Regions from separate parts of the Erwinia sp. INIA01 genome, predicted to be linked through region 3. Evidence: predicted binding sites of a transcription regulator. Region 3 holds the regulator's gene; each other region holds the start of a gene.
The links. The regulator LexA, encoded in region 3, represses DNA repair genes until DNA is damaged. The targets are predictions, from matches to a motif close to TNCTGTATGTACATACAGNA.
Positions count from the first base shown of each region.

Region 1: a site for LexA is predicted at 1,247-1,266, ahead of OMR58_RS10245 (metal-dependent hydrolase). Genes of this name have one in related genera too.
Region 2: a site for LexA is predicted at 1,787-1,806, ahead of dinB (DNA polymerase IV). Genes of this name have one in related genera too.
Region 4: a site for LexA is predicted at 1,503-1,522, ahead of umuD (translesion error-prone DNA polymerase V autoproteolytic subunit). Genes of this name have one in related genera too.

Region 1 is NZ_JAPDNC010000005.1:10,520-13,650, forward strand. Features, by position in the region: gene OMR58_RS10235 (YniB family protein) at 1-246, opposite strand, end outside; gene hxpB (hexitol phosphatase HxpB) at 430-1,101, shown strand; gene OMR58_RS10245 (metal-dependent hydrolase) at 1,286-1,876, shown strand; gene OMR58_RS10250 (L-cystine transporter) at 2,042-3,131, shown strand, end outside.
Region 2 is NZ_JAPDNC010000009.1:224,617-227,747, forward strand. Features, by position in the region: gene pepD (beta-Ala-His dipeptidase) at 1-496, shown strand, start outside; gene dinB (DNA polymerase IV) at 714-1,769, opposite strand; gene dpaA (peptidoglycan meso-diaminopimelic acid protein amidase) at 1,996-2,730, shown strand; gene OMR58_RS17280 (class II glutamine amidotransferase) at 2,701-3,131, opposite strand, start outside.
Region 3 is NZ_JAPDNC010000002.1:42,588-45,718, reverse strand. Features, by position in the region: gene dinF (MATE family efflux transporter DinF) at 1-866, opposite strand, end outside; gene lexA (transcriptional repressor LexA) at 947-1,555, opposite strand; gene OMR58_RS02140 (diacylglycerol kinase) at 1,663-2,031, opposite strand; gene plsB (glycerol-3-phosphate 1-O-acyltransferase PlsB) at 2,160-3,131, shown strand, end outside.
Region 4 is NZ_JAPDNC010000015.1:85,395-88,525, reverse strand. Features, by position in the region: gene umuC (translesion error-prone DNA polymerase V subunit UmuC) at 1-1,059, opposite strand, end outside; gene umuD (translesion error-prone DNA polymerase V autoproteolytic subunit) at 1,061-1,489, opposite strand; gene OMR58_RS22450 (plasmid segregation protein ParM) at 1,763-2,719, shown strand; gene OMR58_RS22445 (plasmid partitioning/stability family protein) at 2,724-3,116, shown strand.

The DNA.
Region 1 (3,131 bases), on a different contig from region 3:
GCCGTTAAAGTTTGGCACCGGAGAATTCGTCCAGAAGCTGTGCAAAAAACCGGTGTTAAAGCGGATCATATCGATCATCACATGGGTAAAATCCTGCATTACCGCGTTAATGCCGTCCCGCTGTTCCTGGCTTTTTTCCAGAAAACCCATCAGCGAAATCAGCGTGGATAACAGTGCAGGAATAAAGATAATCCAGCCTGCGATACGCTTGACGATTGCGATCTGGCCAGCCCGTTGATAAGTCATGCTTTCTCCCGTCCATATGATATTTCGCCGACAGTCTACCTGTACTGAAAGAAAAGTGCCTGCTAAATGCTGCCCGCGGGGCGGCTTTATGCCTGCGTTCACCTCATGTCACGGCCTGCAGCGATTTTTGGTCGATACCATGTTCATGTTAAAATGACATAAACCGTTTAATGGAGCCACAAAATGTCCTATCACCGCCCCGTCGTTGCCGCCATTTTCGATATGGATGGCCTGCTGATCGACTCCGAACCACTCTGGGAACAGGCAGAACTGGATATTTTCAGCACGCTTGACATCGATTTTAGCCGCCGTGAAGAGTTGCCCGACACCCTGGGCTTACGCATCGATCAGGTGGTACGCATGTGGTACGAGACGCTGCCATGGAGCGGGTCAACGCAGCAGGAAGTTACAAAGCGTGTTATCGACCGTGCACTCGCTCTGGTAGAAGAAACACGACCGTTGCTGCCCGGCGTTGAAAACGCGCTGCAGCTTTGCCAGCGTTCAGGGTTAAAGATTGCATTAGCCTCCGCCTCTCCACTGTTTATGCTTGAGCGGGTACTGGAGATGTTTAACATCCGCAGTTACTTTGAGATCCTCGCCTCTGCTGAATCCCTGCCTTACAGCAAACCGCACCCACAGGTTTACCTTGATGCCGCAGCACGTCTGGGCGTTGATCCGCTCAACTGCGTCACGCTCGAGGATTCGTTCAACGGTATGGTTGCCACCAAAGCCGCGCGTATGCGATCCATTGTCGTACCCGATGCAGAGTACGCTGCCGATCCGCGATGGGCGCTGGCGGACGTTAAGCTCACGTCGTTGACCGAGCTGACCGGCCAGCATTTACTCGGCCGCTAAAAGGTCCACTAATTCACTTTATATCGCCCGGATAGCTAACGCAGCGATGCTGTTTTCACCTTCGTTGCTTAAATGTTAATCCGGGCTAAAAATATTTATCTTTCGTTACAGCGTCACATATTTATTCTACTGTATATATTCCCTATACTGGATGCATTGACAGCTATGCAGCCAGGTACTTCCCATGACGGCCGAAGGCCATCTTATTTTCGCCATTGCCAGCGCAATTTTTGCCAAGCGCGCCGAACTGACTCCGGTTCTGGCCAGCGCGGACTGGTGGCACATTATTCCGGCCACGCTGCTGACCTGCCTGCTACCCGATATCGATCACCCAAAATCGCTGCTCGGTCAGCGGCTTAAATGGCTGTCGCAGCCCATTGCCCGCGCTTTTGGCCATCGGGGGTTCACTCACAGCCTGCTGGCCGTGGCCGGTGGCGTAGCGCTGTTACAGATGAAACTCCCCGCGGGCTGGATTATTCCCGCCGACGCGTTCCAGGGAATGGTACTGGGCTACCTCAGCCATATTGTTGCCGATATGCTCACGCCCGCAGGCGTGCCGCTGCTTTGGCCGTGCCGTTGGCGTTTTCGGCTTCCGCTGCTCAATAGCCAGAAAGGCAATCAGCTGGAACGCATGTTATGCCTGGCGCTGGTCGGCTATGCAATGTTCTTCCCACCCGGCATGCAGCATTTTGGTGCGGGCGGATGGACCAGTTCCGTGATAAATACCGTACAAAACAGCATCAGCAGAATAATTAATGCGCAACCAGAGCGATAATTAAGCAAGTAACACCAAAAAGTTATAAATAATTCCTTTTGGATATAAACCTGCACCATTCCAAACTGTTACCATTTCGCCACTGACCTACTTGCTGCGCGACAGAAATTAACTGTCGACCGCTACGGCGGCGCTTTCGCGCCGTCACTTTTGGAGAATGCCTTAATGAATTTCCCGCTCATTATTAACCTGGTGGCTTTCGTCGCCCTGTTATTGCTGCTGGCAAAAACCGGCCGCCGCGGCTGGAGCCTGTCGAAAAAGGTCCTCGCAGGCCTGGTGGTTGGTGTGCTGTTTGGCCTGGTGCTGCACACCCTCTATGGTGAAAACAGTGACGTGATAAAACAATCCGTCAGCTGGTTCAATCTCGTCGGTAACGGTTACGTCCAGCTGCTGCAGATGATCATTATGCCGCTGGTTTTCGCCTCGATCCTCAGCGCCGTTGCTCGCCTGCACAACGCGTCATCGTTGGGTAAAATTAGTGTACTGACTATTGGCGTGCTGCTGTTTACTACCGCAATTTCAGCGGCGGTTGGCGTGCTGGTTACCTGGCTGTTCGGGCTGAACGCCAGCGGTCTGGTGCAGGGCGTGCAGGAAACCGCGCGCCTGACGGCGATTCAGAACAACTACGTGGGTAAAGTTGCCGATCTGAGCGCCCCACAGTTGCTGCTTTCCTTTATCCCTAAAAACCCGTTTGCGGATCTGACCGGCGCGAATCCAACGTCGATTATCAGCGTGGTGATTTTTGCCGCCTTCCTCGGGGTAGCAGCGCTGCAGTTGCTGAAGGATGATGCAGAGAAAGGCCAGCGCGTGCTGAAAGCCATCGATACCCTGCAGTCCTGGGTAATGAAGCTGGTGCGCCTGATTATGAAGCTGACTCCTTACGGCGTCATGGCACTGATGACCAAAGTGGTAGCGACTTCGAATGTCGCTGACATTATCAAGCTGGGTAGCTTTGTGCTGGCGTCATACCTTGGACTGGCAATCATGTTTGCAGTGCACGCTCTGCTGCTGTCGGTAAACGGCGTAAACCCACTGCGTTTCTTCCGCAAAGTGTGGCCGGTAATTACCTTTGCCTTTACCAGCCGTTCCAGCGCTGCAACCATTCCACTGAGCGTAGAAGCACAGACCCGTCGCCTTGGCGTGCCGGAATCCATCGCCAGCTTTGCGGCGTCATTCGGTGCCACCATCGGTCAGAATGGCTGTGCCGGTCTCTATCCGGCAATGCTGGCGGTCATGGTCGCGCCAACTATCGGCA
Region 2 (3,131 bases), on a different contig from region 3:
TGCTCTGCTGAACAGCACCCCGAACGGCGTAATCCGTAACTCTGATGTGATGAAAGGCGTGGTGGAAACCTCTCTGAACGTCGGCGTGGTGAAGTTTGAAGGCGACGAAGCGGTCATCAATAGCCTGGTGCGCTCCCTGATCGACAGCGGGAAAGAGTACGTGGTGGAAATGCTCACCGCACTCGGCCAGCTGGCAGGGGCAAAAACCCTGGCAAAAGGCAGCTACCCAGGCTGGCAGCCGGATGCCACCTCCCCGGTGATGGCGCTGGTACGTGAAACCTACGAGAAGCTGTTTAACCGCACGCCGAATATTCAGGTGATTCACGCAGGTCTGGAGTGCGGTCTGTTCAAAAAACCGTACCCGGAAATGGATATGGTCTCTATCGGCCCAACCATCACCGGCCCACACTCACCGGATGAACAGGTACATATCGCCAGCGTTGGCCTGTACTGGCAGCTGCTGACCGCGCTACTGAAGGCTATCCCGGCGAAATAAAAGTATTCCCGGCCCGGGAATCCCCGGGTTGGATAATCTTTGCCAGCAAGCCGACACAGCAGTGCAGAATACCCGCGCTAAGCCATGCGAGTGTTCACAAAGCAGGATGTATGCGAACTCTGCCTGTGTTCACCATGGAATGTGCTATCTAATGAACGCTGCCGCATAACACTGTGGCAGCGTTCTTATCATGCAACGCCCAATCGTTCTCCACGCGCTACAACCCCAGCAGCAGCTGCCGCTCGATCTGCGGATTCAGCAGCGTAACGTGCAGCCCGACCAGCCTGACCCCGCGCCCTCCCCGCCGTTCGTCCCAGCTTTTACGCGCCACAGCAATCAGATCGGCTTTATTCAGCTCCGGCCAGACGTGTTCCTGAGTGGTCAGCTGGAAGTCATTAAACTTCAGCTTCACGCCCTGACGGGCAATCTGGCGGTCCGGTTTGATTTTGATCAGCCGCCGTTCCAGCTCTTCGTATAGCGTATCGATAATTTCCAGGCACGCTTCCCAGTCGTGAATATCTTCAGACAGCGTACGCTCCACGCCGAGGGATTTACGCTGGCGCTCGGTGATCACTTCTCTATCGTCAAAACCGTGGCTTCGCTCCCACAGCACGCGGCCAAATTTACCAAACCGCCTGAGCAGCATCGCCAGATCGCTTTTTTGCACATCGGCACAGGTATTCAGCCCCAGCTCTTCCAGCTTGCGGGCGGTCACTTTGCCGACGCCGGGAATTTTTGCCAGCGGCAGGGCCAGCAGAAAGTCGGGCATCTCCTCGGGGGTGATCACGCACTGACCGTTAGGTTTATTGATATCAGAGGCGATTTTGGCGAGGAATTTAATCGGTGCCACGCCGGCAGAAGCGGTCAGGTTTAGTTCCTGCTGGATAGTCTGGCGGATTTCCCGCGCCATCAGCGTCGCCGATCCCTGGCAGTGGGGGCTGTCGGATACGTCAAGATAGGCTTCATCCAATGACAGCGGCTCGATCAGCGAGGTATAGCGGGAGAAAATTTCACGGATATGGGCGCTGGCCTCTTTATAAGCGTCATAGCGCCCGGGGATCACTTTAAGATGGGGGCAAAGTTTTAAGGCCATGGCCGTTGGCATCGCGCTGCGCACACCGTATTTGCGTGCAGGATAGTTGGCGGTGCTGATCACTCCACGTGCCACCCGGCTGCCGCCAATCGCAATCGGGATATCGCGCAGGCTGGGATCGTCACGCATCTCTACTGCGGCAAAAAAGCAGTCCATATCAACGTGAATAATCTTACGCATAATGCCCCCCGACAATGTACTGTATAAGTATACAGTTAAATCAGGCGATATCAATAAATGTCGGTTCACCCGCAATCATGGCGGGTATTAAGGTATTTAATCTTTCTAATCTTGAGAAAAAAATAGACAATGCTATGGTATCGCCGCGATAGCGGAATTGTCCTATATTGCAAGAAACAGACGCCTTTTGGCGTTGCACTCCACCCTCTTTTTCAAGGGAACAAGAATGGCCAAAATCGCACTGCTGTTTGCGATGATTTTTCTGCCCGCCGTTGCCTTTGCCAGCGTACCCGATGCGGTACAGCCATTGGCTCCGGTCAGCAAAGAGTTAAAGAAACAACTGCTGGGTACACCGGTGTATCTGCAGATCTTTAAAGAAGAACGCACTCTCGAGCTTTACGGCAAGATCGGTAACGAATATCGCCTGCTCGACAGCTATCGCATCTGTAATTTTTCCGGCGGACTGGGGCCAAAACGCCGCCAGGGCGATTTTAAAAGCCCGGAAGGTTTTTACAGCGTCGGGCTTTCCCAGCTTAAGCCGGACAGCCGCTTTTATCGCGCGATTAACGTCGGCTTCCCGAATGAATATGACCGCCAGCAGGGTTATGAAGGGAAATATCTGATGATCCACGGTAACTGCGTGTCTGTTGGCTGCTATGCCATGACCGATGCCTATATGGACGAAATTTATCACTATGTGGAAGCCGCCCTGCGTAACGGCCAGCAGCGCGTTGATGTCAGCATTTATCCCTTCCGCATGACCGAAAGCAATATGCAGCGCCACCGCTACTCGACCTATTTCAGCTTCTGGAAAGAGCTGCAGCCTGGCTATGCGCAGTTTGTGCAGACCAAACAGCCGCCGTCAGTGAGCGTCAGCGGCGGTAAGTATGTGCTGAGCCGCCCGATGATGAACGGCACAGGTGCACCGGATTCAGCTCTGGCGCTCACCCAGACAAAATAGCGCCCACTCTCCTGGGGCAATCTTGTTCCAGGTTTCGTTAGCCGTTAGCGGCTGCGTTGCTATCACCGTGACCACGTCATTCGGCGTGGTCTGCTTCTGAAAATCAATTTCCACATCCTGATCCAGCAGCTTCGCTTTGCCAAACGGCGCACGACGGGTGATCCAGAACAGATTGGTGGAACAGAATGCCATCAGATAGCGACCGTCCGACAGCAGCATATTGAATACGCCCTTCTCCCTTAGCTCCCCCGCCAGCTCGGCGATATAGCGGAACACCGCAGGCCAGTTGCCCGGCGTACGCGGATAGCGCGTGGTCAGCTTATGCAGCAGCCAGCAGAAGGCCAGCTCGCTGTCGGTTTCGCCGATCGGTCGATAAGGCCCGGTATCCAGATTCTTATAGC
Region 3 (3,131 bases):
TAGGCGAAGCCGTCAAGCGCGTAGGCGGTGAAGGTCAGAAACATCAGCAGCACCGCATTGACGGCAACAATATCGCTGCCGAGCCGCGCGCCGAAAATCGTCAGTGAGGCAAAGCACACCTGCAACAGCAGAGAACGCAGCATAATGTCGCGGTTCAGCCTCAGCAGGCGGGCCAGATTACCGCGCCATGCACTCAGCAGCAGACGCAGCGACAGGCCACGCATCACCATCACCCGCCACACCAGCAGCAGCCCGACCAGCAGGCTGACGTATTCCGCAATAGCGGTAGCCGCCGCAGCGCCCTGAACGCCCCACTTCAGGCCAATAACAAACCACAGATCCAGCAGGATGTTCACCAGGTTGCCCACCACCAGCAGGATCACCGGCGCACGGGCATACTGTACGCCCAGCAGCCAGCCGAGTAATACCAGGTTTGCCAGCGTGGCGGGCGCGCTGAGCCAGCGGATCTGCATAAACAAATCGGCCTGGTGCAGCACGTCCTTACTGCCGCCGGTCAGCCCCAGCGCCAGATGGGTCAGCGGCGCTTTCAGCACAATAAAGGTGATACCGGCCATCAGCGCCAGCAGCAGCGGCTGCATTAACGCACGGGCCAGAGCGGGTTTGTCGTTTGCGCCAAACGCCTGTGCGGTCAGCCCGGTGGTGCTCATGCGTAAGAACAGCAGCAGCATAAACAGGAAGCTGGTGATAGTCGTACCAATCGCCACGCCGCCGAGGTAGGTCGGGCTATCAAGATGTCCAATAACCGCGGTATCCACCAGACCTAGCAGCGGCACGGTAATATTGGAGAGGATCATCGGCAGCGCCAGCCGCCAGAGATTTTTATCGGCAGCCGTCAGCAGTCGCATCGTGTTTCAACCGGAAGCAGGGAGTGATGAGAGATCGCAAAACGCGCCGCAGAGGGCGACGCGTCATATTCGGTGGGGGATTACAGCCAGTTGCCGTTGCGGATAACACCGACGGCCAGGCCTTCTATGGTCAGCGTCTGCTGACGCAGGTCGACAACAATCGGCTGAAACTCGCTGTTTTCCGGCAGCAGGTGAACGATGTTACCCTGCTTCTTCAGACGCTTAACGGTCACTTCGTCATCAATACGCGCCACAACAACCTGTCCGTTACGCACGTCTTCCGTTTTATGCACCGCCAGCAGATCGCCATCCATAATGCCGATGTCCTTCATCGACATGCCGCTGACGCGCAGCAGGAAGTCCGCATTGGGTTTAAACAGTTCGGGGTCTACCGAGTAGTGGCCTTCGATATGCTGCTCGGCCAGCAGGGGTTCGCCAGCGGCAACGCGGCCGATCAGCGGCAGGCCATCGGCCTCTTCCATCATCAGACGAATACCGCGCGATGCGCCGGAAACGATCTCAATCACGCCTTTTCTGGCCAGCGCTTTCAGGTGTTCTTCTGCAGCATTAGGGGAACGGAAGCCGAGCTGCGAGGCAATTTCTGCCCGCGTCGGTGGCATACCGGTCTGGTTAATGTGGTCGCGAATCAGGTCGTAAACCTGCTGCTGCCTTGCCGTTAGTGCTTTCATCCCGCCCCCTGGTTGTTTATACAGTCGACTGTGAGTATATACAGGTATTTGCGCGTTGGAAACCCAAAGCTGGCTAAAAAACAGCAGTTTGTTGAATTTCGGAAAACCTATCGCAAATGTGCAATCAATAGCATTGCCCACACAAAAATTGCCAATATTATGCTTAATAATACGGCGGCAGATCCCATATCTTTGGCACGCCCGGCCAGCGGATGAATTTCACTGCCGATACGGTCAACCACCGCTTCAATCGCACTATTAAGGATTTCAACAATAATCACCATCACTACGGAGCCAATCAGCAACACGCGGGTCACGGCATCCACATCCAGCCAGCAGGCGATCAGGATGGCGACGATGGCAGCAATCGCTTCCTGCCGGAATGCCGCTTCATGCTGCCAGGCAGCACGTATACCTTTCCAGGAATAACCCGCTGCTTTTACAATTCGAGTCAGTCCGGTGGCGTTATTTGCCATAATCAGGGAACCCTTTGGGAAGTTTAACGTCAATGAGAGGGTGTAGCACATTTTGCAACACCACAGATTCTGTTAGCGCTTTCTGGTATGCTTGCGGCGCTTTGCTAACAAGAGGCTTCATGTTGTCTATGTCAGGTTGGCGTAATTTATATTACAAACTGTTGAATCTGCCAGTGAAATTCCTGGTAAAAAGTAAGGCAATCCCGGCCGAACCGGTTGCCGAGCTTGGGCTTGATACTTCTCGCCCTATTATGTATGTGCTGCCTTATGATTCAAAGGCCGATCTCCTTGCCCTGCGCGAACAGTGCCGCAAACAGGATCTCCCCGATCCTTTGCATCCGCTGGAGATCGACGGCACCGTGCTGCCCCGCTATGTGTTTATCCATGACGGTCCGCGCGTGTTCCCCTATTTCGTACCGAACCTTGAGTCGGTCAAGCTGTTCCATGACTATCTGGACCTGCACCGTAATCATCCCGATCTGGATGTACAGATGGTGCCGGTATCGGTGATGTTTGGCCGTGCGCCGGGGCGCGAAGTACAGGGTGTCGAACAGCCGCATCTGCGGGTGCTGAACGGCATTCAGAAGTTCTTTGCGGTGATCTGGCTGGGTCGCGATAGCTTTGTGCGTTTCTCGCCTATCGTCTCGCTGCGCCGCATGGCGACCGAGCACGGTACCGATAAAACTATCGCACAGAAGCTGGCACGCGTGGCGCGTATGCACTTCGCCCGCCAGCGGCTGGCAGCCGTAGGCCCGCGCCTGCCGGTGCGCCAGGATCTGTTCAACAAGCTTCTGCAGTCCAAGGCAATTGCCAAAGCAGTGGAAGATGAAGCGCGCAGCAAGAAAATTTCCCATGAAAAGGCCCAGCAGAACGCCGTTGAGCTGATGGAAGAGATCGCGGCTAACTTCTCCTATGAAGCAATCCGCCTGACCGATCGCGTGATGGGCTGGACCTGGAGCAAGCTGTATCAGGGCCTGAACGTCAGCGGCGGCGAGCGCGTGCGCCAGCTGGCGCAGGACGGGCATGAGATCGTCTATGTGCCCTGCCACCGCAGCCATATGGACTACCTGCTGCTCTCCTACGTACTTTACCACCAGGGG
Region 4 (3,131 bases), on a different contig from region 3:
GGTACTGAAATCGTTCAGCATGATCCCGGCTTTAGCGTAGCGATGACCCGGCCGCCAGATTTTATCCAGGCCCCTGACCGCAGCGGCGATCACGTCCCGGGTATCCTGTGTTGCCAGTACCAGCTGCTCGCCGGCAGCATTGGCATAATAGGGTTCATGCGGGCTGAATGGAGATGTCTTGATAAACACGGATACATGCCGGCAGAACTGCCTTTCTCCGCGCAGCTTCTCCGTTGCACGCTCAGCGTATCTGCAGACTGCCTGGCGCAGTTCGTCATAGGTTTCTATACGGGCGCCAAAGCTGCGACTGCAGACAATCTGCTGCTTTGCCGGCGGGTTTTCCTCCAGACCAATACAGGCCTCACCCTGTAGCTCACGCACCGTACGTTCCAGCACGACGCTGAAGTTGCGGCGTATAAACCGGGTATTCGCGCGGGACAGATCCAGCGCAGTTCTGATACCCATTGCCTCCAGCTTCTTACTGATGCGCCGGCCACATCCCCAAATTTCTTCTACCGGCTGCAGTGACAGAAGTTTTTCAGTGCGGCGGGGATTTCCGGGGGTCAGTGCGAGTACGCCGCCGAACTGCGGCCATTCCTTGGAAGCCCATTGAGCCGACTTGGCCAGGGTTTTTGTTGGTCCCATCCCGACGCCTACGGTCAGACCGGTGTGCGCCCGTACCTTATGCCGGACCTGCCGGCCAAACTCTTCAAAATCAATGCAGCTGTCAATGCGTGTGATATCCAGGAAACACTCATCGATCGAATAGACCTCTGCGCGCGGAGCCAGGCTTTCAAGTATGTTCATCACCCGTGCGGACATGTTCGCGTACAGGGCGTAATTGCTCGAAAACGCATGCAGGCGCTGCGGGAAATTTTGACTCCTGAGCTGAAACCACGGTACGCCCATTTTGATGCCGAGCCGCTTTGCGGCTGCGCTGCGCGCGATCACGCAGCCGTCATTGTTACTGAGAATGACAACAGCCTGGCCTTTCAGGTCGGGGCGGAATACCTGCTCGCATGAGGCATAAAAGCTGTTGACGTCGGCCAGCGCAAACATGCTAATTCCTCGTTGTATGCACGAAATGAGTTACCACGCCAAAAATTTCCAGCGTATCTGGATCAGGATACAGGGGAGGCCAGGCTGAATTCATCGGGCGCAATGCGAGACGCGGCCGGATCTGCAGCTGCTTCACGGTAAACTCACCATCTATTGCCGCAATGACAATGTCTCCGTGCTCCGGCGTTATCGATTTATCAACAACCAGCAGATCACCATCTTTCATGCCGGCATCAGCCATGCTGTTACCGGATGCACGTAAAAAATAGGTCGCTGTCGGATGCCTGATGCAGTACGAGTTGAGATCCAGTTCAGCCTCAACATAATCCTGCGCCGGGCTGGGAAATCCCGCAGGAATCCTGTCAGCGAACAGAGGCAGCAAAAGCACTTCCGGGGACGCGGATGCCGCATGGAGTTTTACATCACACATAACCCCTCCTTAATACTGTTTAAATATACAGTGTATTAGTATATCTACGATTTTCCCCAGCACAATATGCGCGGTGACTAAAACACTGCACCAGGTCGAATTCACGATTTTTTGACAAAACTTTCTCTGATTATTCTCTAGTTAATCTCATTTATCGCTGCTTTGTGATTGTTTTTCTCTTTTTTTTCTCTAATATATCTCTTGTTCTCTGATTTTTCTCATTGCTGGCATCTTCAGGTGTCAGTAAAATCTCAAACAAGGCGGGATACATAAATGAAGATTTTCGTTGATGACGGTTCAACAAATATCAAAATGAAGTGGGTGGATGCCGGGGGTATAGAGAAGACGCTCAGCAGCCCTAACAGCTTTAAACGTGAATGGTCTGTGCCGTTCGGTTCACCCGTATTTAACTATGTGATGAACGGCGCGCAGTTCTCGTTTGACCCTGTCACGCCGGATGCTGTTATCACGACTAACATTGCCTGGCAGTACAGTGATGTTAACGTCGTGGCGGTGCATCATGCCCTGTTGCAGACGGGGATCGCCCCGTGTGAGGTTGATATCACCGTTACGTTGCCGTTGAGCGAGTATTACGATCGCAACAACCAGCCCAATACAGACGCTATTGAGCGTAAGCAAAACAGCCTCATGCGGCCGGTAACCCTGAACGGAGGAAAGACGTTCACGGTGACAAATGTGGATGTGATGCCTGAATCCATTCCGGCGGGATTCAGTATTCTGAATGACCTTGATCCCCTTGAATCACTGCTGATTGTTGACCTGGGGGGAACCACGCTCGATATCTCACAGGTTATGGGGAAAATGTCCGGTATATCTCGCATTTTCGGGGATTCAACGGTGGGTGTCAGTATGATGACGACGGCGGTTAAAGATGCACTCAGAGCCGCGAGAACACCGGGGAGCAGTTATCTGGCAGATGACATTATTATTCATCGCCATGACGGCAACTATATCGCTAACCGGGTTAATGATACGACGCGTTTGCCGGACATCATGAGCGCACTTAAGGAGTCTGAACAGCTGCTCACACGCCGGGTCCTGGATGTTGTCAGTACATTCAGTGGATACTCACATGTGCTGGTTATTGGCGGTGGCAGTGAAATCATCGTTGATGCACTGCGTGATCACTGTAATCTGAGAAGAGAACGTTTCTATAAATCAACGACGTCCCAGTTTGATCTCGTAAACGGGATGTTCGCAATCGGATAAGCTGATGGATAATCGCCGTAAAATTCTTTTCTATATCAACCCGGTTAACACTCAGGCGGACAGGTTTGCAAGCGCGGCTTTAGACGCCGTTCCGCAGGGGGAGCGGGGCAGGTTACAACGGGCATCGATGCTGGCCGGGCTTGCCCTGCACAAAATCGATCCCCGGTTGCCTTTTTTGCTCAGCGAGCTGCTGACGGAAACAACGTCTCATGACGAGATCATGCAGGTTATCTCTGTGGTTTTACCGAAGGGTGCGGTTACACCGGCATCCGCCACGGAGCAACCCGGTTCTTCCGGCAGTATCGCGGATGATAAAGGCAGTAAGGATGCTGCAGATGATGACGAAATAACCCGAAAAAATGCCCAGGCGATGTTCGGAAAGAAACCATCACAGTAATCTGAGGTGTATCTG